Regions from separate parts of the Actinacidiphila sp. bgisy160 genome, predicted to be linked through region 1. Evidence: predicted binding sites of a transcription regulator. Region 1 holds the regulator's gene; the other holds the start of a gene.
The links. The regulator HrcA, encoded in region 1, represses chaperone genes, less so after heat shock. The targets are predictions, from matches to a motif close to TTNGCACTCNGNNNNNCNGAGTGCNAA.
Positions count from the first base shown of each region.

Region 2: a site for HrcA is predicted at 4,625-4,651, ahead of groES (co-chaperone GroES). Genes of this name have one in related genera too.

Region 1 is NZ_JBYIQW010000068.1:18,919-33,348, forward strand. Features, by position in the region: gene AC3EUJ_RS33085 (carbohydrate kinase family protein) at 1-550, opposite strand, end outside; gene AC3EUJ_RS33090 (FHA domain-containing protein) at 676-1,521, shown strand; gene AC3EUJ_RS33095 (HAD family acid phosphatase) at 1,791-2,603, shown strand; gene AC3EUJ_RS33100 (hypothetical protein) at 2,591-3,106, opposite strand; gene AC3EUJ_RS33105 (adenosine deaminase) at 3,178-4,167, opposite strand; gene AC3EUJ_RS33110 (ribonuclease Z) at 4,208-5,122, opposite strand; gene AC3EUJ_RS33115 (histidine triad nucleotide-binding protein) at 5,129-5,488, opposite strand; gene AC3EUJ_RS33120 (S41 family peptidase) at 5,809-9,081, opposite strand; gene AC3EUJ_RS33125 (16S rRNA (uracil(1498)-N(3))-methyltransferase) at 9,168-9,905, opposite strand; gene dnaJ (molecular chaperone DnaJ) at 10,019-11,158, opposite strand; gene hrcA (heat-inducible transcriptional repressor HrcA) at 11,158-12,174, opposite strand; gene AC3EUJ_RS33140 (MBL fold metallo-hydrolase) at 12,382-13,116, shown strand; gene AC3EUJ_RS33145 (DUF3097 domain-containing protein) at 13,146-13,976, shown strand; gene AC3EUJ_RS33150 (Uma2 family endonuclease) at 13,960-14,430, opposite strand, start outside.
Region 2 is NZ_JBYIQW010000048.1:675-16,400, reverse strand. Features, by position in the region: gene AC3EUJ_RS28845 (aminotransferase class V-fold PLP-dependent enzyme) at 1-822, shown strand, start outside; gene AC3EUJ_RS28840 (MOSC domain-containing protein) at 892-1,551, shown strand; gene AC3EUJ_RS28835 (SDR family NAD(P)-dependent oxidoreductase) at 1,561-2,346, shown strand; gene groL (chaperonin GroEL) at 2,415-4,043, opposite strand; gene groES (co-chaperone GroES) at 4,168-4,476, opposite strand; gene AC3EUJ_RS28820 (THUMP-like domain-containing protein) at 4,774-6,024, shown strand; gene AC3EUJ_RS28815 (HAD family hydrolase) at 6,071-6,724, opposite strand; gene AC3EUJ_RS28810 (hypothetical protein) at 6,865-7,125, opposite strand; gene tsaD (tRNA (adenosine(37)-N6)-threonylcarbamoyltransferase complex transferase subunit TsaD) at 7,122-8,219, opposite strand; gene rimI (ribosomal protein S18-alanine N-acetyltransferase) at 8,212-8,715, opposite strand; gene tsaB (tRNA (adenosine(37)-N6)-threonylcarbamoyltransferase complex dimerization subunit type 1 TsaB) at 8,724-9,377, opposite strand; gene AC3EUJ_RS28790 (hypothetical protein) at 9,542-10,087, shown strand; gene AC3EUJ_RS28785 (hypothetical protein) at 10,299-10,478, opposite strand; gene tsaE (tRNA (adenosine(37)-N6)-threonylcarbamoyltransferase complex ATPase subunit type 1 TsaE) at 10,603-11,127, opposite strand; gene AC3EUJ_RS28775 (alpha/beta fold hydrolase) at 11,139-12,419, opposite strand; gene alr (alanine racemase) at 12,452-13,588, opposite strand; gene AC3EUJ_RS28765 (L,D-transpeptidase) at 13,624-14,754, opposite strand; gene AC3EUJ_RS28760 (NAD(P)H-hydrate dehydratase) at 14,835-15,726, opposite strand, start outside.

The DNA.
Region 1 (14,430 bases):
CGCTGTCGTCCCAGCCGACGTCGGCGAAGACCCGGCTGCCCCGTCCTGCGGCGGTGCCGATCCACTCCTGCTGCGGCACCCCGGGCACCAGGGAGGCCACACACGCCCGGCTCGGCGGCGGGCACGGCGGGGCGGGCTCCTCCGGCGGCGGGGCCTCGTGGCCGTGGCTGATCATGGTGCGCTCGCCCTCGTACGCCATGGAGACCGTGACCGGGGAGTGCCAGCCGGGGATCTTGCGGGAGAGCGCCAGCTCGATGCCCTCGCCCTCGGACAGGGAGTCCCAGCAGTAGTCGCCGTACACGTCGTCGCCGAAGGCCGCCGCGAGCGAGGTGCGCAAGCCCAGCCGGGCGAGTGCGGTCGCCATGTTGGCCACGCCTCCGGGACTCGACCCCATGCCGCGTGCCCAGGACTCGGTGCCGCGCACGGGCGCACGGTCGAGACCGGTGAAGATGATGTCCAGGAAGACCGTGCCGGTCAGGTACACATCGGTCTCCGGGTCGTCCGGCCCGCGCACCGCCGCGAGCGGATCGAGGACGGGCTGGTCTTTCACCCGGGCTCCTCCCGACCTGGTGTCGTTCCGACCGATCGTACGCGCGCCCGGGCCGTGACCAGCGTTTGTCCGCGCGGGGACGCGGACGGATGCTGAGGGAAAGCGGATGACCCCAGGGGCTGGAGATGCCCGGACACTCGGCCGCACCGCCACAACTGATCGTGACCACGGGGCCGGACGCCGGACGGACCTACCCCGTGCCGGCCGGCTACTGCGAGATCGGCAGGCTGGCCGGCAGCGGGATACGGCTCGAAGCGGAGGGCGTGAGCCGGCGGCACGCCGCGATGAACCGCGCAGGGCGTCACGTCGTGCTCAGTGACCTCGGCTCGACCAACGGCACCTACCTCAACGGGACCCTGATCGACGCGCCGCGTCCCCTGCACGACGGGGACCTGCTCCGCATCGGCCACGTCGAACTGCGGCTGTCGGTGGAGTCGGCCCGGCTGGTGCGACCGGACCCCGCGGACGACGCGGAGCCCCCGCAGGCCGGGGAGATCCCCGGGCCCTCCCCGCCGCTGACCGTCCTCCACGACCTCGCGGACACCCGGCCCCGGTCAGGGCCCGGCGGCACCCGGGGCTATCCGTCCGGGCGCGCGCAGTACCTCGCAGGCCGCCGGCGCTACGGCGGCGGGCGCGAGGCGGACCCCGGAGCCGCCGAGGAGGCCTGCGACGGGCTGCTGCGGGTGCGGGGGCCGGGGCGGGTGCTCATGGCCGCCGGGGTGATAGTGGCGCTCGCCGGGTTCGCCATCTGGGTGTCCCTGATCCTCAGCCTGCTGGGCGGCGTCGGCAGTGCGCAGGCCCCGCCGGACCCCTTCGCGGAGACCCTGTGGGGGCTGCCGAAGGCCCCGCTGGGCTTCACCGCGTTCGCGGCGGGCGCCGTGCTCTGCGCGGGCGGCGCGGCCCTGTCTAGGCACGCCCGCGGGAGGGGCGCCGCGCCGCGCCGGCGGCGTCCCGGCCGGCACCGCCCCTGACCCTCGGGCGGGCACGGGCACGGGCACGGCGGTGCGGGGCCCGGCCGCGGCGGCATACCAAAGCTTTGCCGGTCCTTTCCGCACGTGCCGACCTGGGCTGATCCTTCCCCGGACGACGATCCGGGGTCACCGCGCGTAGACAGCCCTTGACCAGCATGATCGAGACCCATAGCGTCGCCACGTCAACGAGCCCCGCAGGGCCGGGCGTTCCCCGAAAGCGCGTGGGCCGGCCGTGCGCGCGCCCCCGGCCGGATCGAAGGAGCCACCCCATGCCCGCTGCCAGACCGTCCGTGTTCACCCGCGGGCGCACCCGCACCGTGGCCGCCGCAGTCGCCGCGGTGGCGGCCGCCACCCTCTACGGCGTCGGCGCGGCGACCGCCGACACCTCCGTGCCCCGCAGCGACAAGCAGATCCCCAACCTCACCGACGTGGTCACCGACATCAAGGCGTACTACGGCGACACCGTCGACGCCTCCGGTGAGCACCAGGCCGCCGCCGACAGCAACTACGCCAAGCAGGTCGCCGGCATCGAGAAGAAGGCCCGCAGCTACCTGCGGAACGCCCTCGCGAAGTCCGCGCACCAGCGCCACGGCAGGCCGGCGATCGTCCTGGACGTCGACGACACGTCCCTGCTGACGTACAACTACGAGCTGGAGGTGGGCTTCAACTACACGCCGGCCTCCAACGACGCGTACATCCAGAACAAGGACATGGCCCCGGTCTTCGGCATGCCGCAGCTGGCCGACTGGGCCGCCGACCACGGCGTGACGGTCTTCTGGATCACCGGCCGCCCGGAGACGCAGCGCGCCGCGAGTGTCCGCAACCTCGCGGCCGCCGGCTACACCTCCACCGCCGACCCGGCCCACTTCTTCCTGAAGAACAAGGTCGCCACCGGCTACCTGCCCTGCTCCGCCCCGACGTGGACCTGCTCCACCGTCGACTACAAGGCGGGCACCCGGGCCCACATCGAGGCGCAGGGGTACGACATCATCGCCAACTTCGGCGACCAGTACAGCGACCTGAACGGCGGTCACGCCGACAAGTCGTTCAAGCTTCCCAACCCGATGTACTACGTGCCCTGACCGGCGGCGGGCCGCCAGCCCGCGGTGCCCGTCCCCCCATGCGGGGGGCGGGGGCCGCGGCGCCGCGCGCGGGCCAGCCACAGGCCCCGGCCCAGCGACCACAGCACCAGCCCGGCGACCACGGGACCGCCGAGCAGGATCGCAAGTCCCGCGCCGATGTTGGCGCCGATGACCCCGGCCGTCACCGTCCGCCAGATCGCGCCGGCCAGCATCCCGGCCGCGACCAGCGGCCCTATCACCGCCCACCACCGGCCGTCGAAGCGGTCAGGCCCGGGACGGGAGGCCCGGCCCAGCAGCAGGGCCGCCCCGGTGGCCAGCACGGCCGCGGCCGCCCCGATCGCGGTCTCCGCCCCTTCCGGGATGCCGAAGGGCCGCACCAGGTAGTCCAGTTCGGCGGGCTCGAAGCCGGCGGCGTCCTGCCGGCCCAGGAGCCCCCAGGTGGCGACGGGCGTGGTCACGATCAGCGTGACGGCCGCTGCGGGCCGCATCAGGTGCCTTCGCATGACTCCATGCTCCGCCCACGCGGCAGGGCCCGCATGAGTGCGCGTACTCAGACCGGCGCGCGCGGAGGCACTCAGAACGTGTGGGCGTCCACCTCGGCGAGATACCGGGCGCGCAGTTCCTCCTCGTCGTCGAGGAAGGCGGCCAGGAAGGAGTTGCGGGCCAGCCGCCGCAGGGCGTCCTCGTCGAGCGGGAGCGCGGCGGCCACGGCGTCGAAGGTGTCGCCGACGTAGCCTCCGAAGTAGGCGGGGTCGTCGGAGTTCACGGTGACCAGCAGCCCCGCGGCGAGCATGGCGGGCAGCGGGTGGTCGGCGAGGGTGGCCACGCAGCGCAGCCGCACATTGGACAACGGGCAGACGGTCAGTGGCACCTGGTCCCGGGCCAGCCGGGCCACCAGGTCCGGGTCCTCCATGCTGCGGATGCCGTGGTCGATCCGGTCGACGCCGAGCACGTCCAGCGCCTCCCACACGTACGCCGGCGGGCCCTCCTCGCCCGCGTGCGCGACCCGGCGCAGGCCCGCCGTGGCGGCTGCCTCGTACACGGCGCGGAACTTCGACGGCGGGTGACCGACCTCGGCGGAGTCCAGGCCGACGGCGCTGATCCGGTGCAGATGGGGCCGGGCGGCCTCGAAGGTCTCCAACGCGGACTCGGCGGACTCGTCCCGCAGGAAGCACATGATCAGCCGTGTGCTGACGCCGTGCCGTTCCCGGCTGCGGTCCAGGGCCCGCGCCAGGCCCGCCACCACCGCGCCGACCGGGACGCCGCGCGCGGTGTGCGCCTGCGGGTCGAAGAAGATCTCGGCGTGCCGCACGCCCTGCGCGGCGGCGCGAGCGAGATAGGCCTCGGCGAGGTCGGTGAAGTCCTCCTCCGTGCGGAGCACGGCCATGAGCGCGTAGTACAGGTCCAGGAAGGACCGCAGGTCGCTGAAGGAGTAGGCCTGCCGCAGCTCCTCGGCCGAGGCGTACGGCAGGTCGACCCCGTTGCGCTCGGCGAGGGCGAAGGCGAGCTCGGGTTCGAGGGTGCCTTCGATGTGCAGATGAAGTTCGGCCTTCGGGATGCTCACCTCGCAACCGTACAGGTCAGGGGCGTGCGGCCGGCTCCGGCTAGCTCGGGCGGCGCTTCGGCACGGCGACCCGGCCGAGGTCCCGCGCGACCGTCAGCTCGCCCTCGAAGCCGGCGTCCCGCGCCTGGCGCTCGAAGTCGGCCGGATCGGTGTAGCGCTGCGAGAAGTGCGTGAGCACCAGATGCCGGACGCCCGACTCGGCGGCCACCCTGGCGGCCTGACCGGCCGTCAAGTGCCCGTGCTCCTGGGCCAGCGCGGTGTCCTCGTCCAGGAAGGTCGACTCGATGACGAGCAGGTCGCAGCCGTCGGCGAGGGCGTACACCGCGTCGCAGAGCCGGGTGTCCATCACGAAGGCGAAGCGCTGCCCCGGGCGCGGCTCGCTCACCTCGGCGAGCGTCACCCCGTCGGCCTCGCCCTCGCGCTGCAGCCGGCCCACCGCCGGTCCGGTGATGCCGTGCGCCGCCAGGCGTTCCGGCAGCATGCGGCGCCCGTCCGGCTCGACCAGCCGGTAGCCGTACGCCTCCACCGGGTGCGACAGCCGGCGCGCCTCCAGCCGGAAGGCGTCGGAGTCGGCCAGCACCGCCGCCTCGCCCGCCACCGGTTCCTCGCGCAGCCGCACGGTCTCGCGGTAGGCGGTGGCGTACCGCAGCCGGTCGAAGAAGCGGCGGCCGGACTCGGGGTAGTGGGCCGTCACGGGGTGCGGCACCCGGTCGAGGTTGATCCGCTGGATCACCCCGGCCAGGCCCAGGCTGTGGTCCCCGTGGAAGTGGGTCACACACAGCCTGGTCAGGTCGTGCGCCGCCACGCCGGCCCGCAGCATCTGGCGCTGCGTGCCCTCCCCCGGGTCGAAGAGGATGCCCTCGGTGTCCCAGCGCAGGAAGTAGCCGTTGTGGTTGCGGTGCCGGGTCGGGACCTGGCTGGCCGTGCCGAGCACGACCAATTCACGTGCGGACACCGTCGGTTACCCGGGCGGCCACTCGAGGCCACGACCGCCCAGCACGTGGGCGTGCGCGTGGAAGACGGTCTGGCCCGCCCCCGCGCCGGTGTTGAAGACGACCCGGTAGCCGGTGCCGACCACCTTGTCCTCGGCGGCGACCTCACCCGCCTCCCGCAGCACGTCCGCGGCGAGCTGGGGTGCCTGGGCGGCCAGCGAGGCGGCGTCCGGGTAGTGCGCCTTGGGGATGACCAGGACGTGCGTCGGCGCCTGGGGGTTTATGTCACGGAACGCGACGGTCGTCTCGGTCTCCCGCACGACGGTCGCGGGGACGCTCCCGGCGACGATCTTGCAGAACAGGCAGTCCGCCTGCGGTTCTCCCGCCACCTGACGCCTCCGTCCAGGGGTTGATCAGTACGCCCCGCATGCTACCGGTGCCCCCACACCCTGTCGTCAAAGTGCCTCCCCAAGCCTTCGGTCCGGGGGAGTTGCCGAATCGTCCGAGCAGCCCACTACGAGGACGACTCTCCGCCTTGCGATGCACCGCACCTGCGAGCACCTCCCAGCGGAGCTCAGGGAACCGCGGCGCCCGCCCTCCGGACGGTGCCTGCGCCTCCCAGCGGAGCTGGGGGAGTTCGTTTGACGACAGGGCCTCGCGGCGGCGCGCCGTCGCGGAGCCCGGGTCGCGCCGGGCCCCGCTCCCGCCGCTACGGCAACGGGGGCGCGGTACGGGCCGGGGCGGTCTCCAGCGCCTCCAGGGCGAGGCGGACGGCCTCGTCCAGCTGTGGGTCCCGCCCGGCGGCCCAGTCCTGCGGGGTGTGGACGACCTCGACGTCCGGGTCGACGCCGTGGTTCTCCACGTCCCAGCCCACGCCCTCCAGCCACGTGGCGTACTTCGGCTGGGTGACCAGCGTCCCGTCGACCAGGTGGTAGCGGGAGTCGATACCGATGACGCCGCCCCAGGTCCTGGTCCCCACCACAGGCCCGATCCCCAGTGCCTTGATCGCCGCGTTGACGATGTCGCCGTCCGAGCCGGAGAACTCGTTGGCGACGGCCACGACGGGCCCGCGCGGCGCGTCCAGCGGGTAGCTGAAGGCGGGCAGCCCGCGCGGCACATCCCAGCCCACGATCCGCCGCGCCAGCTTCTCCACGACCAGCTGCGAGGTGTGGCCGCCGCGGTTCTCCCGCACGTCCACGACCAGTCCCTCTCGGACGACCTCCACGCGCAGGTCACGGTGGAGCTGGGCCCAGCCGGAGCCGACCATGTCGGGTACGTGCAGGTAGCCCAGCCGGCCGCCGGACAGCTCGTGCACGTACGCCCGGCGCCCGGCGACCCAGTCGTGGTAGCGCAGCGGCTCCTCGTCCGCGATGGGCACGACGACGACATGCCGCAGCGCCCCGCCGTCGGCCGGGCCGACGGTGAGCTCGACGGGCTTGCGCACGGTGCCGATCAGCAGCGGGCCGGGGCCGGTCAGCGGGTCCACGGGCCGTCCGTCCACCGCGAGGATCGCGTCGCCGGCGCGGACCGCGACACCCGGCGCGGCCAGCGGGGAGCCGGCCCGCGGGTCGGAGGTCTCGGAGGGCAGCACCCGCTCCACGCGCCACACGCCGTCCGCGTCGCGGGTGAGGTCCGCGCCGAGCAGGCCCTGACGGTGCAGCCAGTCGCCGCGGCCGCCGGACGGCATGACGTAGGCGTGCGAGGTGTTCAGCTCGCCGGCGACCTCCCAGAGCAGGTCGACGAGGTCGTCGTGGGTGGCGACCCGGTCCAGGACGGGACGGTAGCGGTCGCGCACGCCGTCCCAGTCGACGCCGCCCATGTCGGCCCGCCAGAAGTTGTCCCGCATCAGGCGGTGCGACTCGTCGTACATCTGGCGCCACTCCGCCTGCGGGTCGACGGTGACGCGGATCCGGGAGAGGTCGACGGTGACGTTGCTGTCGGTCTCGTCGTCGGACGGGGCCGACTTGTGGTCGGCCGCGGCCACCCGCAGCCGGTGACCGGAGGTCACCAGCACCTTGTTGCCGTCACCGGTGACCGCGTAGTCGTCGGCGTCGTCGGCGATGTCCTCCACGCGCAGCTGCTTGAGGTCGTACCGCTCCAGCGCGGTGGACGGCGGCTCCGCCTCGGGCGAGGCCAGGCTCGCGCCCAGGACCCCGCGCACGGGGTGCCGCAGCCACAGGACGCCGTCCTTGGCCGCGCGCAGCGTGGAGTAGCGGGCCGCCTCCACCGGGAAGGGCACGATGCGGTCGGCCAGGCCCTCGGTGTCCACCTTGGTGACGGGGGTACGGGGCCGGTCCTCGCCGTCCTCCTTGCGTGAGTCCTTCTTGCCCTCGTCCTGGCCTCGGTCGTCGCCGTCCCTGTCCTCGGCGGAGGAGTCGACCGGCCGCCCGTGGCGCTGCGGGCCGAAGGGCGAGGGCGTGGTGGCGGCGAGCGTGATCAGGTGGGGGCGGCAGGCGCCGAGGAAGGCCATGTCGAAGACGTGGTCGTCGTAGACGGGGTCGAAGGAGCGCTCGGACAGGAACGCCAGGTGCTTGCCGTCGGCGGTGAAGGCGGGCGAGAAGTCCCGGAAGCGCAGCGGCGTCGCGTCGACGACGGTGAGGTCGGCGGTCGAGGCCAGCTTGAGCTGGCGCAGCGGGTCGGGCCCGGCGTGCGACCAGGCGAGCCAGGCCGAGTCAGGCGAGAAGGCCAGGCCGGTGGCGTGGCCGTGCTCGCCCTCCACGACGGTGCGCACCTCGCCGGTCTGGGCCTCGACGAGCAGCACCCGGCCGTCGTGCGAGGCGACGGCGATCCGGTGGCCGTCCGGCGAGACGGTCATGGCCAGGACCCTGCCGAGCCGCCCCGCGGCCAGCCGGCGGGGCGCGGCCGGGCCGGTGCCCGCCGCGGGGGCGATCTCCAGCGCGTCCTCGCCCTCGGCGTCGGTGACCCAGACGACCTGCTGGTCGCCCTCGCCGCCGAACACCCGCGGCAGCCGCGTTCGCACCCCCGGTTCGGCGGACAACGCCCGTGCCGGGCCACCGCGGTGGGTGACCCAGTGCGTGGTGCCGCGGATCTCCACCGCGCTGCCGCGGCCGGTGTGGTCCGGCCGGGCGTCGCCGAGGTGGTGGGCCGCGTGCACCGGGTGCGGCTGCAGGTCGACGCGCTGGCCGCCGAGGCGTACCTCGACCGGGCGGGCCTGGGCGCCGTCGAGGTCGTCCAGCAGGAACAGCCGTCCGGTGCTGGTGTAGACGACGCGGGTGCCGTCCGTGGCGGCGTGCCGCGCGTAGAAGCCGCCGTCCTCCACGGCGGTGTGGCGCCGCAGGTCGCTGCCGTCGGGGAGGCTGGAGTAGACCGCGCCGACGCCCTCGTGGTCGGAGAGGAAGGCGAGCCTGCCCCCTGCCCACATCGGGCACTCCAGGTTGCCGTCCAGGTCGGCGTGGATCCGCTCGAACTCACCGTCCCCGGTGCGGTCGATCCACAACTTGCCCGCGGTGCCGCCCCGGTAGCGCTTCCAGGCCGCCGCCTCGCGGCCCATCGTGGCCGACAGCAGCAGCACGGCACCGTCCGGCCCGTAGGCGACGTCCCCGACCGGTCCGTACGGCAGCGTCGCGGCGGGACCGCCGTCGACCGGGATCGCCCGCGCCCAGCTGCGGCGCAGCGACGCCTGCCCGTACGTGCTGATGGCCAGCACGTCGCCACCGGGCGTCCAGCCCCGCACGGAGGTGCGACTGCCCCAGTACGTCAGCCTTCTCGACGGCCCGCCGTCGGTGGCCGCGACGTGCACCTCTGGTGCGCCGTCCCGCGTGGAGGTCCACGCGATGAACGTCCCGTCGGGCGAGAAGCGCGGATGGCCGACCGGCATGTTGTCCGCGCTGACCCGCCAAGCCCGCCCGCCGCCGTCCAGCGGGGCGGCCCAGACGTCGTCCTCGGCGGTGAAGGTGATCAGGTCACCGTGCAGATGCGGGAAGCGGAGGTACGCGGGGTGCGAAGGCTGCGGCTGCGTCACGTGGTCACATTAACCACCCGGCGCCCTGCTGGTCAGGGGTTTTCGATCTCATTGCCCGCCGGGGGGCTTCATGCCTGGTGGGCGCGTCAGCCCCAGCGTCCGGTGCGGCCGAGCAGGAGGGCGGTGGCGGCGACCCCGGCGGTGGAGGTGCGCAGGACACTGGCGCCGAGACGGTACGGCTTGGCACCGGCGGCGGCGAAGGCGTCGAGCTCCTCCGGGGAGACCCCGCCCTCGGGGCCGACGACGAGGACGATGTCGCCCTCGGGTGGCAGCGGGACGCCGGCGAGCGGCTCGGAGCCCTCCTCGTGGAGGACGGCGGCGAACGCGGCACCGGACAGCAGCCCGGCGAGCTGACGGGTCGTCATCGGCTCGGTGACCTCGGGGAACCGCAGGCGCCGGGCCTGCTTGGCGGCCTCACGGGCGGTGGAACGCCACTTGGCCAGGGACTTGGCGCCGCGCTCGCCCTTCCACTGGGTGATGCAGCGCGCGGCGGCCCACGGCACGACCGCGTCGACACCGACCTCGGTCATGGTCTCGACGGCGAGTTCCCCGCGGTCGCCCTTGGGCAGCGCCTGGACGACGGTGATCCGCGGCCGGGGCTCGGCCTCCTCGCGGACGTCGGTGACGGCGACCTCGAGCGTGTCCTTGCCGTCGAGGGCAGCCACCGTGCCGTACGCGCCGCGTCCCAGGCCGTCGGTGAGCACGATCTCCTCGCCGACGCGCAGCCGGCGCACGGAGACCGCGTGCCGTCCCTCGGGGCCGGAGAGCGTGATGCGGTCCGGACCCAGCGCGCCGGGTTCGACGACGAAGACGGGTGCGGTCACGGCGCGGTCCTCGGGGAGCGGTGGGTCAGGGCGGCCATGCGCCCATCGTTTCACGGCGCGCGACGGCCCGCGGTCCAGGGTGTGCCCACCCCCGGCCGCGGGCCCATGGGCGACTAGCGCCCGTTGAACGCGTCCTTCAGACGGGAGAACAGCCCCTGCTGGCCCGGCTGGAACTGCCCCATCGGCCGCTCCTCGCCGCGCAGCTTCGCCAGGCGGCGCAGCAGCTCCTCCTGTTCCGGGTCGAGCTTGCCCGGGGTCTGGACCTCGACGTGCACGATGAGGTCGCCCCGGCCGCCGCCCCGCAGGTGCGTGATGCCGCGCTGGTGGAGCGGGATCGACTGGCCGGACTGCGTGCCGGGCCGGATGTCGATCTCCTCCAGCCCGTCCAGGGTCTCCAGCGGGACCTTGGTGCCCAGCGCCGCCGCCGTCATCGGGATGGTGACGGTGCAGTGCAGGTCGTCGCCACGCCGTTGGAAGACCGCGTGCGGCAGCTCGCGGATCTCGACGTAGAGGTCGCCGGCGGGGCCGCCGCCGGGGCCGACCTCGCCCTCGCCCGCGAGCTGGATGCGGGTGCCGTTGTCGACACCGGCCGGGATCTTGACCGTGAGCGTGCGCCGCGACCGGATCCGGCCGTCGCCCGCGCACTCCGGGCACGGGTTGGGGACGACGGTGCCGAAGCCCTGGCACTGGGGGCAGGGCCGCGAGGTCATGACCTGGCCGAGGAAGGACCGCGTGACCTGCGAGACCTCACCGCGGCCGCGGCACATGTCACAGGTCTGCGCGGTCGTGCCCGGGGCGGCGCCCTCGCCGTGGCAGGTGTTGCAGACCACGGCCGTGTCGACCTGGATGTCCTTGGTCGTGCCGAAGGCCGCCTCGTCCAGCTCGATCTCCAGGCGGATCATCGCGTCCTGGCCGCGCCGGGTGCGCGAGCGCGGACCGCGCTGGGACGCGGTGCCGAAGAAGGCGTCCATGATGTCGCTGAAGTTGCCGAATCCCGCGCCGAAGCCCGCGCCCGCGCCCGCACCGCCGCCGTTGGCGGACAGCGGGTCGCCGCCGAGGTCGTAGACCTGCTTCTTCTGCGGGTCCGACAGCACCTCGTAAGCGGCGTTGATCTCCTTGAACCGCTCCTGGGTCTTCGGGTCGGGATTGACGTCCGGGTGCAGCTCTCGCGCAAGACGGCGGAAGGCCTTCTTGATCTCGTCCGGGCTTGCGTCGCGGCGCACGCCGAGCACGGCGTAATAGTCCGTGGCCACTACGACTCCGCCAGGATCTGTCCGACGTAACGTGCCACTGCGCGTACCGCTCCCATCGTTCCGGGGTAATCCATGCGGGTCGGTCCGACCACGCCGAGTTTCGCCACCGCCTCGTCGCCCGAACCGTAGCCGACGGAGACGACGGATGTGGAGTTCAGGCCCTCGTGGAAGTTCTCGTGACCGATTCTCACCGTCACACCCGAGTCCTTGGCCTCGCCCAGCAGCTTGAGGAGCACCACCTGCTCCTCGAGCGCCTCCAGTACCGGGCGGATCGTCAGCGGGAAGTCGTGCCCGAAGCGGGTCAGGTTGGCCGTGCCGCCGAGCATGATCCGCTCCTCCGTCTCCTCGACCAGGGTCTCCAGCAGTGTGGCGAGGACCACCTGGACGGACGGCCGGTCGTCGGGCTCGAAGCCCTCGGGGAGTTCCTGCACCAGCGGCGGGACGTCGCTGAACCGGCGCCCCACCACCCGGCTGTTCAGCCGGGCGCGCAGGTCGGCCAGCACGGTCTCGCCGACCGGTGCGGGGGCGTCGACCAGCCGCTGCTCCACCCGTCCGGTGTCCGTGATCAGCACCAGCATGATCCGGGCCGGGGCGAGCGCGAGCAGCTCCACGTGGCGCACGGTGGAGCGGGTGAGCGACGGGTACTGGACGATCGCGACCTGCCGGGTCAGCTGCGCCAGCAGCCGCACCGTACGGGCCACCACGTCGTCGAGGTCGACGGCACCGTCCAGGAAGTTCTGGATGGCCCGGCGCTCCGCGCCGGACAGCGGCTTGACGCTGGTGAGCCGGTCGACGAAGAGCCGGTAGCCCTTGTCGGTCGGCACGCGGCCGGCGCTGGTGTGGGGCTGCTGGATGTAGCCCTCCTCCTCCAGCACGGCCATGTCGTTGCGGACGGTGGCCGGGGACACGCCCAGGGCGTGCCGCTCGGTCAGCGCCTTCGAGCCGACCGGCTCCTCGGTGCCCACGTAGTCCTGGACGATGGCACGCAGCACTTCCAGCCGTCGTTCGCTGAGCATCGCGCACCTCCAGTCGCTCGGTCACCGTGCGGGTCGTGTCGCCCCCTGCCCTGGCACTCCGCTTCCCTGAGTGCCAGTTTTCCCCAAGTCAGTGTACGGCGGGGTGGCAAGACCTCGGCAAGGGCCGTCCACGGGTCAGGCCCCCGGGGCGTCCTTGACCGGCCACCGTAGCGGGCGCGGGGCGCGTCGCGGCGATACCGTCGCGTTGTGGAGACCACACCGACCACGCCGGGGTCCACCGGCGGCTGGGAGCAGCTCGCGCCGGGGGTCGCCCGGCGGCGGCTGCCCTTCCTCGACGTGACCGTCGGCGTCGTCGTCGGCGACGAGGGCGTGCTGCTGGTCGACACGGGCTCCTCGGTCGAAGAGGGCGCGGGACTGGGCCGGGAGGTCCGCGAACTGACCGGCCGGGACGTGACGCACGTCGCACTCACCCACGGCCACTTCGACCACGTCTTCGGCACCGCCGCCTTCGAGGGCGTCCAGGTGTTCGGGGAGATGACCCTCGACGCCTACCTCGACCGCGAACGCTTCTCCCTGGGCCTGGACGCGGTCAAGCACGGCGCCGGCGAAGCCGAGTCCGCCCGGGCGGCGGGCGCCCTCGTGCGCCCCGGTCACCTCGTGGACGGCTCCTGCGAGCTCGACCTCGGCGGCGACCGCCAGGTCCTGCTGGTCCACCCGGGTGAGGGGCACACCACGCACGACCTGGTGGTGATCGTGCCGGGCACGCCGGCCGTGGTCTTCTGCGGCGACCTCGTCGAGGAGTCCGGCGAGCCCCAGGCCGGGCCCGACGCCGCCCCGCGGGCCTGGCCCGCCACCCTGGACCGGCTGCTGCGGCTGGGCGGCGAGACCGCGCTGTACGTGCCCGGCCACGGCGCCGTCGTCGACGCCCGCTTCGTCCGCGCCCAACGGGACGCGCTGGCCGCCCGCTTCGGATCGGCCTGAGCGGCGCCCGCGCGGATACGATCCCTGGCATGCGCAGCCGCAGCTACGACCCCGACCTCACTCCACCGTGGAAACGGCCCGCCACGCCCGCACCCGAGGTCGAGGCCGGGCGGGGCCTGGTGGTGGAGGAGGTGTCCACCGGCTTCTGCGGCGCCGTCGTCCGCTGCGAGAAGACCGCCGAGGGCCCCACGGTCACCCTGGAGGACCGCTTCGGCAAGCACCGCGTGTTCCCGCTGACACCCCGCGGCTTCCTCCTGGAGGGCCGCGTGGTCACCCTGGTGCGCCCCTCCGCCGCCGCCCCCGCGGCAGGCCCCAGGCTGACCGCCTCCGGCTCCATCGCCGTCCCCGGCGCCAGGGCCCGGGTCGCCCGCGCCGGCCGGATCTACGTCGAGGGCCGCCATGACGCGGAGCTGGTCGAACGCGTCTGGGGAGACGACCTGCGCGTCGAGGGCGTCGTCGTCGAGTACCTGGAGGGCGTGCACGACCTCCCCGCGATCGCCGCCTCCTTCGCCCCCGGCCCGGACGCCCGCCTCGGCGTCCTCGTCGACCACCTCGTCCCCGGCAGCAAGGAGTCGCGCATCGCCGCGGAGGTCACCGGCGAGCACGTCCTGGTCGTCGGCCACCCCTACATCGACGTCTGGGAGGCCGTGAAGCCCTCCTCCCTCGGCATCCCCGCCTGGCCGGCCGTCCCCCGCGGCCAGGACTGGAAGACCGGCGTCTGCCGCGCCCTGGGCTGGCCGGAGAACACCGGCGCCGCCTGGCAGCGCATCCTGGGCGCGGTCCGGTCCTACAAGGACCTGCAGCCGGAACTGCTGGGGCGGGTGGAGGAGCTGATCGACTTCGTCACGGCTCCGGAGTGAGCCCCGGCAGGACCCCGAACTCCGACGTGTCCAGGGCGACGTCCACCACGGGCAACCGCACCGTCTCGCCGAACTTCCAGGTCCGCTCGGCCCGGTAGTCGGCCTGATCACCCGTGCCGGCGGGCTCGGTGAGGACGACGCACTTGGCGGCCAGGGGGTCGACGATCACGTAGACGGGCACTTTCCCGGCGGCATACATCGACCGCTTGACGACGTGGTCCCTGTGGGCGCTGGTCCTGGAGACGACCTCGGCGACCAGTGTGACCGCCTCCGACGGCAGGAGGCGCCCCGATGCGGGCCCCGCACCGCGCTCGAGGATCACGAGGTCCGGCTGGGGTTCGCTCGCCTCCTCCGCAATCGCGATGTCCTGCGTCTGCAAGCGCCTCCAGCGCGTGCGGGGGAACTGGTCGATCACCGCGTCGATGATGTCGTTGTGGACCAGGTCGGGCCCGGC
Region 2 (15,726 bases), on a different contig from region 1:
ACCCATGTCGGCATGATCGCCGCGGCCCTCCCCGCCGGGGCCGAGGTCGTGCTGGCCGACGGCGACTTCAGCTCGCTGGTCAACCCCTTCACCTCCCGCGCCGACATCACGGTGCGCACCGTGCCCCTGGAGGGGGTCGCCGACGCCGTACGTCCCACCACCGGCCTCGTGGCGGTCAGCGCGGTGCAGTCCGCGGACGGCCGGGTCGCCGACCTGGCGGCGGTGCGCGAGGCCGCGTCGCGGCACCGGGCGCGCGTGCTCGTCGACGCCACCCAGGCGGTCGGCTGGCTGCCGCTGAGCGCGGACGGCCTCGACTACGTCGTGTGCGGCGGCTACAAGTGGCTGCTCGCCCCGCGCGGGGTGTCCTTCCTGACCGTGCGGGAGGGCGCCGAGGACGGGCTGTCGGCGCAGTTCGCCGGGTGGTACGCGGCCGAGGACCCGTGGGCCGACTGCTACGGGCCGGTCGCACGTCTCGCCGATTCCGCCCGGCGGTTCGACGTGATGCCGCCGCTTCTGCCGTATCTGGCCGGGGCGGCCTCGCTGGGGCTGATCGAGGAGCTGGGCGTCGAGGCCGTCGGCGCCCACGACGTCGCGCTGGCCGAGCGCTTCCGGGCGGGTCTGCTGCGGCTCGGCCACAAGCCGGTGCCCTCCGGCGCGCGGGCCTCGGCGATCGTGGCCGTCCCGGGCCTCGGCGACGCGGCGCGGCGGCTGGCCGCCGCAGGCATCCGGGTCTCGGCCCGCGCGGGGAACCTGCGGGCGGCCTTCCACCTGTACAACACCGAGGCGGACGTGGACCGGCTGCTGCGGGTGCTCGCGGGCTGAGGCCTGTCGTCGCCCCGGCCGCCGGAAAACACCTCGCCGGGGGCCGGGCGGGCGCCGTACCGTCGCGGGATGAAGCTGCTCTCGGTGAACGTGGGCCGGCCCCGTCCGAACCCGTGGAAGACCAGTGGAACGACCGGTATCGACAAGCACCCGGTGCCGGGCCCGGTGGCGGTGACGGCGCCGGGCCCCAAGGGCACCGGCGCGGTCGGCCTGGCCGGCGACCGGGTGTACGACGTGGCGCACCACGGCGGCACCGACCAGGCGGTCTACGCCTACGCCCGGGAGGACCTCGACACCTGGGAACGCGAACTCGACCTGCCGCTGCGCAACGGCATGTTCGGGGAGAACCTGACCACCTGGGGGCTGGACGTCAACAGTGCCCTGATCGGCGAGCGCTGGCGGATCGGCGGGCAGGGCGGCGCCGTCCTGGAGGTGTCCTGCCCGCGGGTCCCCTGCGCCACCTTCCAGGGCTGGCTGGAACAGGGCGGCTGGATCAAGCGGTTCACGCGGGCCGCGCTGCCCGGCGCCTACCTCCGGGTCGCCGAGGCCGGACAAGTCCGGGCCGGCGACCCGGTCGAGGTCGTCCACCGCCCGGACCACGAGGTCACCGTCGCGCTGACCTTTCGGGCGGTCACCCTGGAGCCCGCGCTGCTCCCCCGGCTGCTGGCGGCGGACGCGCTTCCGCGGGACGTGCGCGCCGCGGCCCGCAGACGCACGGGGGCTGACTAGCCTGCGGCCATGACGACTTCACTGATCACGGGAGCCACCGCGGGAATCGGCGCGGCGTTCGCGCGCCGGCTGGCGGAGGACGGTCACGCCCTCGTCCTCGTCGCCCGCGACGAGCAGCGGCTGGAGGAGTGCGCGGAGCGGCTGCGGCGCACGTACGGGGTGGCGGTCGAGGTGCTGCCCGCCGACCTGTCGGCGGACAAGGGCATCGAGGCGGTCGAGGCACGGCTGCGCGACCGGGAGCGCCCGGTCGACGTGCTGGTCAACAACGCGGGCTTCGGCAACCGCGGCGGCTTCGGCGACGTGCCGATGACGGACGAGCTGACCATGCTCAAGGTGCACTGCGAGGCGGTGCTGCGGCTGACCGGCGCCGCGACCGCGGCCATGCGGGAGCGCGGGCGCGGCTTCGTGATCAACGTGGCCTCGGTGGCGGCCTTCCTGCCGCGCGGCACGTACGGGGCGAGCAAGGCGTGGGTGGTGAACTTCACCCAGGGCGTGGCCCGCGAACTGGCGGGCACCGGGGTGCGGCTGCTGGCGCTGTGCCCGGGCTTCGTCCGCACCGAGTTCCACCAGAGGGCCGGGATGGACACGAACGGCATCCCCTCATGGGCGTGGCTGGACGCCGACAAGGTGGTCATCGCCGCCCTGCGGGACCTCGCCCGCGGCCGCTCGCTGAGTGTGCCCGACCCCCGCTACAAGGCCGCGGTGCTCGCGGCCAGGCTGGCGCCGGGCGGGGCGCTCGGCCGGTTCTCGTCGAAGGCGGGGCGGCGCTTCGGGCCGGTCTACCCCCGCGACTGAGGGCCCGTCTCCGGCAGCCCGAAGGCCCCCGTTCCCAGGTGCGGGAACGGGGGCCTTCGCGGTCCAGCTCAGTGGGAGTGGCCGTGACCGTGGCCGTGACCGGCCTCGGCGGGCTCCTCCTCCTTCTTCTCCACCACCAGGGTCTCGGTGGTGAGGAGCAGGGAGGCGATGGAGGCGGCGTTCTCCAGGGCGGAGCGGGTGACCTTGACCGGGTCGATGACGCCGGACTTCACCAGGTCGCCGTACTCGCCGGTCGCGGCGTTGAAGCCGTGGCCCTTCTCCAGCTCGGACACCTTGGAGGTGATGACGTAGCCCTCCAGGCCGGCGTTCTCGGCGATCCAGCGCAGCGGCTCGACCGCGGCGCGGCGGACGACCGCCACACCGGTGGCCTCGTCGCCGGTCTTGCCGAGGCCGTCCTCGAGCACCTTGACCGCGTGGACGAGCGCGGAGCCACCACCGGAGACGATGCCCTCCTCGACCGCGGCGCGGGTCGCGGAGATGGCGTCCTCCAGACGGTGCTTCTTCTCCTTCAGCTCGACCTCGGTGGCCGCGCCGACACGGATGACGCACACGCCGCCGGCCAGCTTGGCGAGGCGCTCCTGGAGCTTCTCGCGGTCCCAGTCGGAATCGGTCGAGGCGATCTCGGCCTTGATCTGGTTGATCCGGCCGGAGATCTCCGAGGACTCGCCGGCGCCGTCGACGATGGTGGTGTCGTCCTTGGTGACGGTCACGCGGCGGGCGGTGCCGAGCACGTCCAGGCCGACCTGGTCGAGCTTGAGGCCGACCTCCTCGGCGACGACGGTGCCACCGGTGAGGGTGGCGATGTCGCCCAGCATGGCCTTGCGGCGGTCGCCGAAGCCGGGGGCCTTGACCGCGACCGCGTTGAAGGTGCCGCGGATCTTGTTGACCACCAGGGTCGACAGGGCCTCGCCCTCGACGTCCTCGGCGATGATCAGCAGCGGCTTGGAGGTGCCGGCCTGCAGGATCTTCTCCAGCAGCGGGAGCAGGTCCTGGATGGAGGAGATCTTGCCCTGGGTGATGAGGATGTACGGGTCCTCCAGGACGGCCTCCTGGCGCTCCTGGTCCGTCACGAAGTACGGCGACAGGTAGCCCTTGTCGAAGGCCATGCCCTCGGTGAAGTCCAGCTCCAGACCGAAGGTGTTGGACTCCTCGACGGTGATGACACCGTCCTTGCCGACCTTGTCGATCGCCTCGGCGATCAGCTCGCCGACCTGCTTGTCCTGGGCGGACAGCGCGGCGACGGCGGCGACGTCGTCCTTGCCCTCGATCGGGCGGGCGGTCGCGAGCAGCTCGTCCGAGACGGCCTTGACGGCCGCGTCGATGCCCTTCTTCAGGGCGGCCGGGGAGGCTCCGGCGGCGACGTTGCGCAGACCCTCGCGGACCAGCGCCTGGGCGAGCACCGTGGCGGTGGTGGTGCCGTCACCCGCGATGTCGTTGGTCTTGGTCGCCACCTCCTTCACGAGCTGCGCGCCGAGGTTCTCGTACGCGTCCTCGATCTCGACCTCACGGGCGATGGTGACACCGTCGTTGGTGATGGTCGGGGCGCCGAACTTCTTGTCGATGACGACATTGCGGCCCTTGGGGCCGATGGTCACCTTCACGGTGTCGGCGAGCTTGTTCACGCCGCGCTCAAGGGCGCGACGCGCGTCCTCGTCGAACTTCAGGATCTTGGCCATACCGGCGGAATTCCTCGTCTTTGGGTTCTCGTCGAAGACCGCGCCCCGGGCCCCCGGTCCGTACGAGGACTCGGTGTGCCCGGGGCGTGGTCACGGCATTTCTCGCTTGCGCGCGGCGCCGGTCCTACTTCTCGACGATCGCGAGGACGTCGCGAGCCGAGAGGACGAGGTACTCCTCGCCGCTGTACTTGACCTCGGTGCCGCCGTACTTGCTGTACAGCACGATGTCGCCGACCTTGACGTCGAGCGGGATGCGGTTGCCGTCCTCGAAGCGACCCGGGCCGACGGCCAGGACGACGCCCTCCTGGGGCTTCTCCTTGGCGGTGTCCGGGATGACCAGACCGGAAGCGGTGGTCTGCTCGGCATCGAGCGGCTGGACCACGATGCGGTCCTCGAGCGGCTTGATGGCAACCTTGGTGCTGGTGGTCGTCACGATCCGACCTCCCCCTTCAAAGGGCTCACGGGAGTGTCTGTCTGGGGTGGCGACCTGGTAGGCCCGTCGTCGCGGGTGCCGGACCTGCCCGTCGCGTTTGTGCTGGCACTCGACATGGCCGAGTGCCAGGTCCGAGATTATGACGCGCTTAGCACTCGGTCAAGCGGAGTGCCAACGCCGCGCCGTACGAGCCGCTCCCCCTGAGCTCAACGGAGTGCCCGGACGCACTGTTCCGGGCGCGCGGCTTCGCCGAGCCGCTCACGGGGCCAGTCCAGGACACGCCGGTCCCGCGGGACAATGGACGGCGTGGATCTTGACGCGTTCTCGGCTCTTCTGACCGACGAGGGGCAGTCACTGCTGGCCTCCCTGCGGGACTACGACCCCGCCGCCGAACTGGCGACCGCGACACGGCTGCGGCGGGAGCACGACGCCGGGCTGGTGGCGGCGGCGCTGACGCAGGCCCGGCTGCGGCAGCGAGCGGCGGCGAAGTTCGGGGAGGACGCGTACCGGATGTACTTCACGCCCGACGGGGTCGAGCAGTCGACGCGGGCCTCCGTCGCCCGGCACCGGGCGGAGCGGTTCGCCGCGCTCGGGGTGCGGCGGCTGGCGGACCTGTGCTGCGGGATCGGCGGGGACGCCGTCCCGCTGGCCCGCGCCGGGGTGGAGGTGCTGGCGGTCGACCGTTCCGAGCTGACCTGCGCGGTGGTGCGGGCGAACGCGGAGGCGCTGGGGCTGGCCGGCCTGATCGAGGTGCGCTGCGCCGACGTGACGGAGACCGCCACGGACGGCTTCGACGCGGTCTTCGTCGACCCGGCCCGACGCGGCGGACAATCAAGAGGTGCAGCGCGCAGCGCTTCGCAAGAAGGGCGGTGGCGGGCGACGGGCGGGCGGATCTTCGACCCCGAGGCGTACTCCCCGCCGCTGTCGTGGGCGGTGGCGGCGGCGCGGAAGGCGCCGCTGGCCGCCCTGAAGGTGGCGCCGGGGATCCCGCACGAGGCGGTGCCGCAGGAGGCCGAGGCGGAGTGGGTCTCCGACCACGGCGACGTGAAGGAGGCCGTGCTGTGGTTCGGCACCGCGCCGGGCGCCCGCCGCGCGACTCTGCTGCCGTCGGGCGCCACGCTGCCGGCGGCCGGCCTGCCCGACCCGCAGGTGCGCCCCGTGGGGCGCTGGCTGTACGAGCCGGACGGCGCGGTCATCCGGGCCCACATGGTGGCCGACGTGGCGGCGCAGGTCGGCGGCGGGCTGATCGACCAGACCATCGCGTACGTCACCTCGGACGAGCCGCACTCGACGCCCTACGCGACCGCCTACGAGATCACCGATGTGCTGCCCTTCAACCTCAAGCGGCTCAAGGCGCTGCTGCGCGAACGCGAGGTCGGCGTGCTGACCGTGAAGAAGCGCGGATCGGCCGTCGAACCCGAGGAGGTACGCCGCCGGGTCAAGCCCCAGGGCCCCCACGCGGCCACGGTCTTCCTGACCCGCGTCGCGGGCGCCCCGAGCATGCTGCTGGGCGCCCCGGCCCCCACGGACACCCGCACCCCCCGCTGACAGCGACCCAGGCACACGCGCGGACCGCTCAACCCTCCACGAACGGCTACAGCGCCCCCAGCAGACCTCTCGCCATCCCCGGCACCTCGGTGAGCGCACCGGCGAGGGCGGTGGGTCCGCAGTCGTCCAGGGCGGGGCCGGTGTAGCCCCAGGCCGCGCCGATCGAAGGGATCCCGGCGGCCGCCGCGGCGGCCACGTCGGAGGGGCTGTCCCCGACGAAGCAGGCGCGCCCCGGCGGCACCCCGAGGCGGTCGAGCGCGAGCAGGACGCCCTCCCCCGAAGGCTTGGGCGCGGCGTCGCCCCACCCGACCACCACGCCGAAGTACGCGGACAGCTCCGCGGGGACGAGCCGCGCCACCCGGCTCGCCGGCTGCATGGTCACCACCCCGATCGCCATGCCGGAGGCCGCGAGCTCGCGCAGCACGCCGGCCGCGTCCGGGAACGGCGACGCCCCCCACCGGGCGAGGGCGAGCGCTTCCTCCCAGGCGGCACCGAAGACGGTCTCCTCGTCGGTCACGCCGAGCCGCGCGAGCAGTTCGTGATGGGGGAGGTGGTCGAGTCCGGCCGGCAGACGGCTCTCGTCCACGGGCGCTCCCAGGGCCGCGCGGGCGACGTCGAGGATCGCCCGCCGCATCGCCCGCCGGCTGTCGAGAAGGACGCCGTCGAGATCGAAGAGGACGGCGCAGCCGGAGTCGGTCATCGGGTCTTCTCGCCACCTGCCGGAACGCCTCCCGGACACCGGTCGTCCGGCAGGACGCCTGCTCAGGAGGCGCCAAGGCAGAAGCCCGGTTGCGATCGACGCCGGGCTCATCATACGACCGGCCGTCCCGCGACCAGGGCCTACGCCCCCTCCGCCACCGACTCGAAGCGCCAGCGGTGCACGGCCCGCCGGGCCAGGCCCTCGGCCGGCTCGGGCAGTTCGGGCAGCTCCGCGTCGTACGGGGCGTCCCACCAGGTGATGACCAGGACCCGGTCCTGCGGGGCGGAGAAGGTCTCCCGGCGCAGCGGGGCCGGCGACAGCGACCGAGCGCGGGCCCACGCCAGCAGTTCGGGCCCGCGCCCCTCGACGGCGCGGGCCTCCCACATCAGGGCGACGGTCATGAGTAGAGGTTGCTCTTGCTGAGCTCGTGGACGTGGTCGTGGTCGTGCGTGTGGCCGGGCACGGACACGTCCGTGACCTGGAGCGAGGAATCCGCCGGCAGGTCCCACGTGGAGGACGGCCGGCCGCGGGCCACCATCTCCGCGCCGAGGGCCGCGACCATGGCGCCGTTGTCGGTGCACAGCTTGGGCCGCGGCACGCGCAGGACGATCCCCGCGCCCTCGCAGCGCTCCTGCGCCAGCGAGCGCAGCCGGCTGTTGGCCGCGACGCCGCCGCCGATCATCAGGTGGTCGACGCCGTTGTCCTTGCAGGCCCGGATCGCCTTGCGGGTGAGCACGTCGACGACGGCCTCCTGGAAGGACGCGGACACGTCCGCGACCGGCACCTCCACGCCCTCGCGCCGCTTGGACTCGATCCACCGGGCCACGGCCGTCTTCAGGCCGGAGAAGGAGAAGTCGTAGAGCGGGTCGCGGGAGCCGGTCAGGCCGCGCGGGAAGCGGATAGCGGCCGGGTCGCCCTCGCGGGCCGCGCGGTCGATGGCCGGGCCGCCGGGGAAACCGAGGCCCAGCACCCGGGCTACCTTGTCGAAGGCCTCGCCCGCCGCGTCGTCGATGGTGGAGCCCAGCGGGCGCACGTCGCCGGTGATGTCGGGCGCCAGCAGCAGCGAGGAGTGGCCGCCGGACACCAGCAGCGCCATCGTCGGCTCGGGCAGCGGCCCGTGCTCCAGCTGGTCCACGCAGATGTGGGAGGCGAGGTGGTTGACCCCGTACAGCGGCTTGCCGAGCGCGTAGGCGTACGCCTTGGCCGCGGACACGCCGACCAGCAGCGCGCCCGCGAGCCCGGGACCCGCGGTGACGGCGATCCCGTCGAGGTCGGAGGCGGCGACGCCGGCCTCCTTCAGCGCGCGCTGGATCGTGGGGACCATCGCCTCCAGGTGCGCGCGGCTGGCGACCTCGGGCACGACGCCGCCGAAGCGGGCGTGCTCGTCGACGCTGGAGGCGATCGCGTCGGCGAGCAGCGTGTGCCCGCGCACGATGCCGACACCGGTCTCGTCGCAGGACGTCTCGATGCCGAGGACAAGGGGCTCGTCAGCCATGGATGGTCTCTGTTCCTTGTAGTCCCGGTACGTCAGTGGATGCCGGCAGCTCGCCGAGCCTCATCACGAGCGCGTCGACGTTGCCCGGCTGGTAGTAGCCGCGCCGGAAACCGATCGGCTCGAAGCCGAAGCGCTCGTACAGCCGCTGGGCGCGGACGTTGTCGACGCGCACCTCCAGCAGCACCTCGTGGCACTCGAAGGCGGTGGCCTGGCGCAGCAGTTCGGCGAGCAGCAGTGTGCCGAGGCCGGTGCCCCACTGCTCGGTGGCGACGGCGATGGTCTGCACGTCCCCGGTGCCGGCGACGGCGGCCAGGCCCCCGTAGCCGGCGATCCGTCCGGCCTCGTCCTCGGCCACCACGTAGTGCCGGGTGGCCGACGGATGCCGCGCGTCGGCCAGTTCGGACCAGAACATGCCGCGCGACCACGCGTCGTCCGGGAAGAGCCGGTGCTCCAGCTCCATCACCGGGTCCAGGTCCCACCAGCGCATCTCGCGCATCACCGCGGTCACTTCGGCAGGACCGCCTTGTAGCCGGCCGGCACCTGGGCGTCCGGACGGCGCAGGTACAGCGGCAGCGCGGGGAGGAAGTCCTCGCCATCCGCCAGCTTCACCGCGGCGAGGGCGGCCAGCGCGGCGGCGGACTGGTCGGCGGGCGGCCGGACGTCGGTGAAGACCCCGGGGTAGAGGGCGGCGCCCGCGCCGACCGCGGGCACCCCGCCGACCTCGCCCGCGATGTCGCCGGGCCGGTCCACGGCCGGGTCGGTCACCCGGGCCCGCGGGCCCTCGTACCGGGCCCAGTAGACCTCCTTGCGGCGGGCGTCCGTCGCCACGACGAACGGCCCCTCGATCCCGGCGGCGTACGCCAGCCCGTCGAGGGTGCAGATCCCGTGGACGGGGACGCCCAGCACGTCGGCGAAGGAGACGGCGGTCACCAGGCCGACGCGCAGCCCCGTGTACGGGCCGGGTCCGACGCCGACCACGATCCCGGTCACGTCGCCCAGCCCGGTCCCCACCTCCCGCAGCACTCGGTCCACGGCGGGCATCAGCAGTTCCCCGTGCCGTCTCGCGTCGATCTCCGTCGACTCTGCGAGCACGCGCCGGCCGTCGTGCAGGGCGACCGTCACGGCGGGGGTTGCGGTATCGAAAGCAAGCAGCAGCACGCGTTCAGCCTACGGCGTTCACCGGGGTGGCCCCGCCAGGACGGGGCCACCACCGCGGCCCGGGACGGCGCTCCCGTCAGCGTGCGGCCCGGCTGCTAACGTCAACCCAGCGTGACGCCCACCTCCGGAGGAAAGCCGTGGCAAGGATCGGTTCAGGGACGATCGTGACCGGACTGACCGCAGCCGCGCTGGCCGGCGTCGGCGTGCTCGCCGTCCAGGCCTCCAGCTCCGCGGACGAGATGCCCAAGGGCGTCCGCAGCACGGACACCGGCGGCGCCCGCGACACCTCCGTGGCCGCCTCCGCCTCGCCCGAGCCGGCGAAGAAGAACGAGCTCCCCGCGGCCTCCGGCAGCGGCACCAGGGTCGTGTACTCGCTCGGCGCGGACCGCGTGTGGCTGGTCGGCGACGACGGGAAGGTGCGCACCACGTACGTGGTCGTGCCCGGCACCGTCGATCCCGCCCCCGGCACCTACTCCGTGACCTCCCGCAGCGCCGGCGGGGTCGGCGGTGACGGTGTGGCCGTCGAGAACGTGGTGCGGTTCACGACCGTGGACAACGTGGTGATCGGCTTCAGCGCGGCGAAGGACGGCTCGCTGCCCGACCCCCCGCCCCCGGGCCGGCAGACGGGCGGCATCCGCGAGAAGCGGAAGGACGGCGCGACGCTGTGGAAGTTCGCGACTGTCGGCAGCAAGATCGTCGTCGTCCGCTGATTCCCCCGGAAGAGTGAACGCCCAAGGGGTCGTTCGGCGGGCGCACAGGGCCTGCCGTCGAATTCACGCCGGTCGCCCGGAGGCCGGGGCCCGCATTGTCCGGCGCGGTGCGTCGCACGGCGGACAGCCGTCCTCGTAGTGGGCCACCCGGACGATTCGACAACGCAGCCGGGCGGCGCGGGGCAGGCGTGAATGTGACGGCAGGCCCTGGCTATGCCGCGTCCGCCTCAGGGCGGGTCCTGGTCTCGTCCTGCGCCGCGTGCGGCTCCGGCTCCTGCTCCTCGGGCTCGCCGCCCGGTGGGGTGCACACCGCGTTCGCCGCCGCGGCCGCCGCGAGCAGCGCCTGCATCGAGTAACCCGGCTCCGGCTCCGGGGCCGTGTGGGCCGACATGGATGCCTCCTGGGTCCGACGGGGTCGGGTCAGGCAGCCCTAACCAGCTCCTGGAGTCCAGCAGAACACGGGAGACGTGCCGTACGCAATATCTTCCCGACACCATGTCGGAACGGTTGCGCGCTCAGACGCCGAGCCCGGCCAGGTCCTCACCGGCCCAGCGCGCGCCGACCCCGGTGACGACGACCTCGCGCACGTCGTGGTCCTCCTGCCCGTTCGCCGCGACCTCGCCCACCGCGCGGTGGATCACCAGCTGCAGCCGGTCGTCGGAGAGCTCCTCGACCTTGCCCTCGCCCCACTCCACCACGACCACCGACTCCGGCAGCGAGACGTCGAGGTCCAGGTCCTCCATCTCGTCCAGCCCGCCGGAAAGCCGGTACGCGTCCACGTGCACCAGCGCCGGACCGCCGCGCAGCGAGGGGTGGACCCGTGCGATCACGAAGGTCGGCGACGTCACCGCGCCCCGCACGCCCATGCCCTCGCCGAGGCCACGGGTCAGCGTCGTCTTGCCCGCCCCCAGGTCACCGCTGAGGACGACGAGGTCGCCGGCGCGCAGCAGCGGCGCCAGACGGTGTCCCAGCTCGCGCATCTGGTCGGGGGTCTTTACCGTGACCCGGATCGCTTCCATGCCGATGGCTTCCATGCCCATGTGCCCGAATGCTACGCGCCGCCGGAGACCACCCGTTCCGCCCTGTCGGGCGTCGCGGGCCGCGGCACCGCCAGTTCACGCAGCGCCTGCGGGACCGGGGCGCGCGAGGCGTCGGCCGCCTCGGCGAGCAGCGCGGCCAGGTGCGTGTTGACCAGCTCGGGGTGTTCCATCATCACCAGGTGCCCGGCCCCGGGCACCACCACCAGCTCGGTGTCCGGCAGACGCTCGGCGATGGCCCGGCTGTGCTCACTGGGCGTCAGGAGGTCCTTGTCCCCGGCCAGTACGAGCCCGGGCAGGCCGTCCAGCACGTCCAGGGCCTCGCTCTTCTCGTGCTCGGTGAAGGCCGGGTAGAACTCGCCGACGACGTCGATCGGGGTCGACTCGATCATCCGCTCGGCGAACCGCGCGACGCCCGGGTCCACGTCGGAGCCGAAGGAGTAGCGCTTGATGATCCCGGCGAAGAGGTCGGCCGTCGCCCGGCGCCCCCGTTCCACCAGGTCGACCTGCGTGCCCAGGATCCGCAGTACCCCCGGCGCCAGCGCCCGCAGCGCCCGCGCGCCCGCCGCCGGCAGGCCGAGCGTCACGCTGGCCAGCCTGCCGGAGGACGTACCGACGAAGGCGAAGCCGGCCACGCGCGCGTCCACCAGATCGGGGAACTGGTCGGCGAACGCCATCACGGTCATGCCCCCCATGGAGTGCCCGACGAGCACCAGCGGGCCCTCCGGCGCGGCGGCGTCGAGGACCGCCTTCAGGTCGCGGCCGAGCTGGTCGATCGTGGCGGGCTCGCCGTCCGCCTGGTCCTTGCCCCGGCCGGAGCGGCCGTGGCTGCGCTGGTCCCAGTAGACGGCGCGTATCGCCCCGCGCAGCGCGGCGCGCTGGAAGTGCCAGGAGTCCTGGTTGAGGCAGTAACCGTGGCTGAAGACGACGGTCAGCGGCGGCGCCTGGCCACCGCGGCGGAAGATCTGCCAGCGTCGCGGCGGCGCGGCCGCGTCGGCCGCCGCCGGGTCCGCCTCCTCGACCTCGTAGTAGAGCTCGGTGCCGTCCTCCGCGGTGACCCGCCCCGGAACGCCGCGCAGCGAGCCGTAGGGCCCGGCCAGGTCGAGGGCGAGCCGGGCACGCTTGCGCATGCCCCGGCCGACCGTGGCGCGCTCCAGCGCCACGCCCGCGGCGGCGCCCGCCGCGACCACGCCGATGGCCGCGCCGACGATCCCGGCGCGCTGCCAGCGACCGGAAGCAGCGGCCGCTTCGGCCACCGCCTCGATCGCCCCCGTTGCCTTGCCGCTGTCCGTCATGGCCGTATCGCTGCTTCCCCTCCGCTACGCGCTCACGTACCCACGTAGACGCGCGGCACCCGGGTCCCGATCCGAGTGACGATCTCGTACGCGATGGTGCCCGCCGCCCGCGCCCAGTCCTCGGCGGTCGGCTCACCGCGGTCACCAGGGCCGAACAGTACTGCCTCGTCTCCCGCGGCGGCACTGTCGCCGCCGAGGTCGACCACGAACTGGTCCATCGCCACCCGCCCGGCGACCGTCCGCCACTTGCCCGACACCAGCACGGGGCCGGTGCCCGAGGCGTGCCGCGGGATGCCGTCGGCGTACCCGACGGGCACCAGGGCGAGGGTCGTCTCGCCGGGCGTCGTGTAGTGGTGCCCGTACGAGACCCCGTGGCCGCCGGGGACGCGCTTGGCCGAGGCCAACCGCGCCGACAGCGTCATCACCGGCCGCAGCCCGAAGTCGGCCGGGCCGCCGACCTGCGGGATCGGCGAGATCCCGTAGATCGCCACCCCGGTCCTGACGAGGTCGAAGTGCGCCTCGGGCAGGGTCAGGGTGGCCGGGGAGTTCGCCATGTGCCGGACCTCGGGGCGCAGCCCGGCGCGCTCGGCGGTCTCCAGGGCGCTGCGGAAGACGGCGAGCTGCGCGGCGATGGAGGGGTGACCGGGCTCGTCGGCGCACGCGAAGTGCGACCACAGCCCGGTGACCGTCACCAGGCCCTCCGTCTCGGCGGCGCGGGCGGCGGCGACCAGGTCGGGCCACTGCGCGGGCTGGGCGCCGCCCCGGCCCAGGCCCGTGTCGGCCTTCAGCTGGACGCGCGCGGTCCGGCCCGCGGCCGCGGCGGCCTCCGAGACCTCGCGCAGCGCCCACGGCGAGCTGACCGTCACGTCGACGTCCGCCTCCACGGCGGCCTGCCACGGCCCGCCCGGCGTCCACAGCCAGCACAGCACGGGGGCCGTGATCCCGGCCGCGCGCAGCGCCAGCGCCTCCTCGGGCGTCGCCGTGCCGAGCCAGCCGGCGCCCGCCTCCAGGGCGGCCCGGGCGCAGGGCACCATCCCATGGCCGTAGGCGTCCGCCTTGACCACGGCCATGAGCCCGGAGCGGGGCGCGCGGGCGCGGAGCGCCGCGACGTTGGACCGCAGGGCGGCGAGGTCGATCGTGGCCTGGGCGCGCAGATTCGTCTCATCCATCGCGCCCAGTGTCTCAGGCCGGCCCCGTGCGGCCGTCACGTGGCGGGTTTCGCGCCCCACACGTACACCGCCTCGTGGAGCTTCAGGAGGTTCCACAGCAGGCGCGCGTTGCGGTTGGAGAGGTTGACGCAGCCGTGCGATCCGGGCGCCTTGTAGACGCTGCCGGGGGTCGCGTGCATCGCCTGGCCACCGCTGAAGAACTGGCTGTACGGCATCGGGGCGTCGTAGATGTCGGAGACGTGGTTCTTGTGGCGCCAGTAGACGGTGAAGTAACCGGTACGGGTGAGGTAGCCCTTGCGGCCGCTGCGGATGGCAACCGGGCCGAAGACGACCTTGGTGCTGCTGCTCTGCACCCACAGCAGCTGGCGGTTGAGGTCGATGCAGACCAGGCGCTTGCCCCGGGCCGGGGCCGGGCACCGGCGGGAGGCGTTCGGGCCCTTCCTGGTGGCCTCGTCGAGCCGGAGCCAGCCCCAGGTGGTGGGGCCCGCGAAGCCGGTGGCGGGGACGATGCCCTTGGACTTCTGGTAGTGGCGGATCTCCGCGCAGTCGGCCTCGGACTGCTTGCCGTTCACACGCAGCCGCAGCCTCTTCTCGACCTCGCGCTGGTAGGGGCCGGTGAAGGCCGTGCAGTACTCGCGACGTTCCGGGTTCTCCCGGTGCTCCTCGGCGTTGTCCGGGGCCTCGTCGGCGTTGTCCCGGTCCTCGTCGGCGTAGTACGGGTCCTCGTCGGCGTTGTCCGGGTCCTCATCGGCGTAGTACGGGTCCTCGTCGGCGGCCCGCTTTTCCTCGGCGGCCCGCTCCTCCTCGGCGGCCCGCTTTTCCTCGGCGGCCCGCTCCCGCTCGAATGTGCGCGCCCGCTCGACGTCCTCGGCCGGAACGAACTCCACCAGCTGCGGGTCCACCCAGTCGTCTTCCGTGTCCTCGGTGGGCACGACACTGCGTGTGGGCTCGGCCGTCGACGTGCCGATCCTGCGGGGCAGGGCGCCCTGGTCGGGGGTGTCGACCTGCCGGGAGGCGTCCGGGCCGAAGGGGACCCCGGGGACGAGACGGTCGACCGGCACCGGCCACTCGTCGTCCGCGGCGGCAGTCGTGTGCATACCGAGTGCGGCGAGGGCGGTCACCGCGGAGGTGAGCAGCCGCACCCTGCTTCTGGCATACGTTCCCATGAACACACAAATTGACGTGCCGATGCCCGGCGGAACGCCGCGTCGGCGGAGTCCACCCGTTTCGCCCAGTTGACGGCGGCTCAGGACCTGATGTCGCGCCAGGCGGCGGGAAGGGCCGCGGCCACGTCGTCCGCGGCGATCGGCGCGCCGACCGGGCCCGCGGCGACCCGCGCCGACAGGCCGTGCAGGTAGGCGCCGGCGGAGGCCGCGTCTCGCGGGGCGAGCCCGGCGGCCAGCAGGGACCCGGTGATCCCGGAGAGCACGTCACCGCTGCCCGCCGTGGCCAGCCAGGACGTCCCCGTGGGGTTGACCCGGACCGGCACCCCGGACTCCGGGGACGCGACGAGCGTCGTGGAGCCCTTGAGCAGCGCCGTCGCGCCGAACTCGTCGGCCAGCCGCCGCACATGGTCCAGCCGCGCCGCCTCCACCTCCTCGCGGGCCACCCCGAGCAGTGCCGCCGCCTCCCCCGCGTGCGGGGTCAGCACGGTGCCGGCGGCGCGGGAGCGCACGACGGCCCGGTCCAGCAGCCGCAGGCCGTCCGCGTCGACGAGCACGGGCACGTCCGAGGCGAGCACGTCGTCCACCGAGCGCTGGGCCTCCGGCCCGTCGCCCAGCCCCGGGCCCACCACCCAGGCCTGCACCCGGCCGGCCTTGTGCGGTGGCCCGGACGACACCAGGGCCTCCGGGAAGCGGGCCAGCACGGCCGCCGCCCCCGGGCCCACGTACCGCACCGCCCCCGCGCCCGCGCGCAGCGCCCCCGCCACCGCGAGCACGGCGGCGCCGGGGTAGCGCTCCGAGCCCGCGACGACGCCGATCACACCGCGCCGGTACTTGTCGCTCTCGGCGTCCGGACCCGGCAGGAGGGCGGCCACGTCGGCGTGCTGCAGCGCCTCCAGGTCGGGCGGCGTGCCGTCCAGCCAGGGGCCGAGGCCGATGTCCACCAGGCGCAGGGCACCCGCGTGCTCGGCGGCG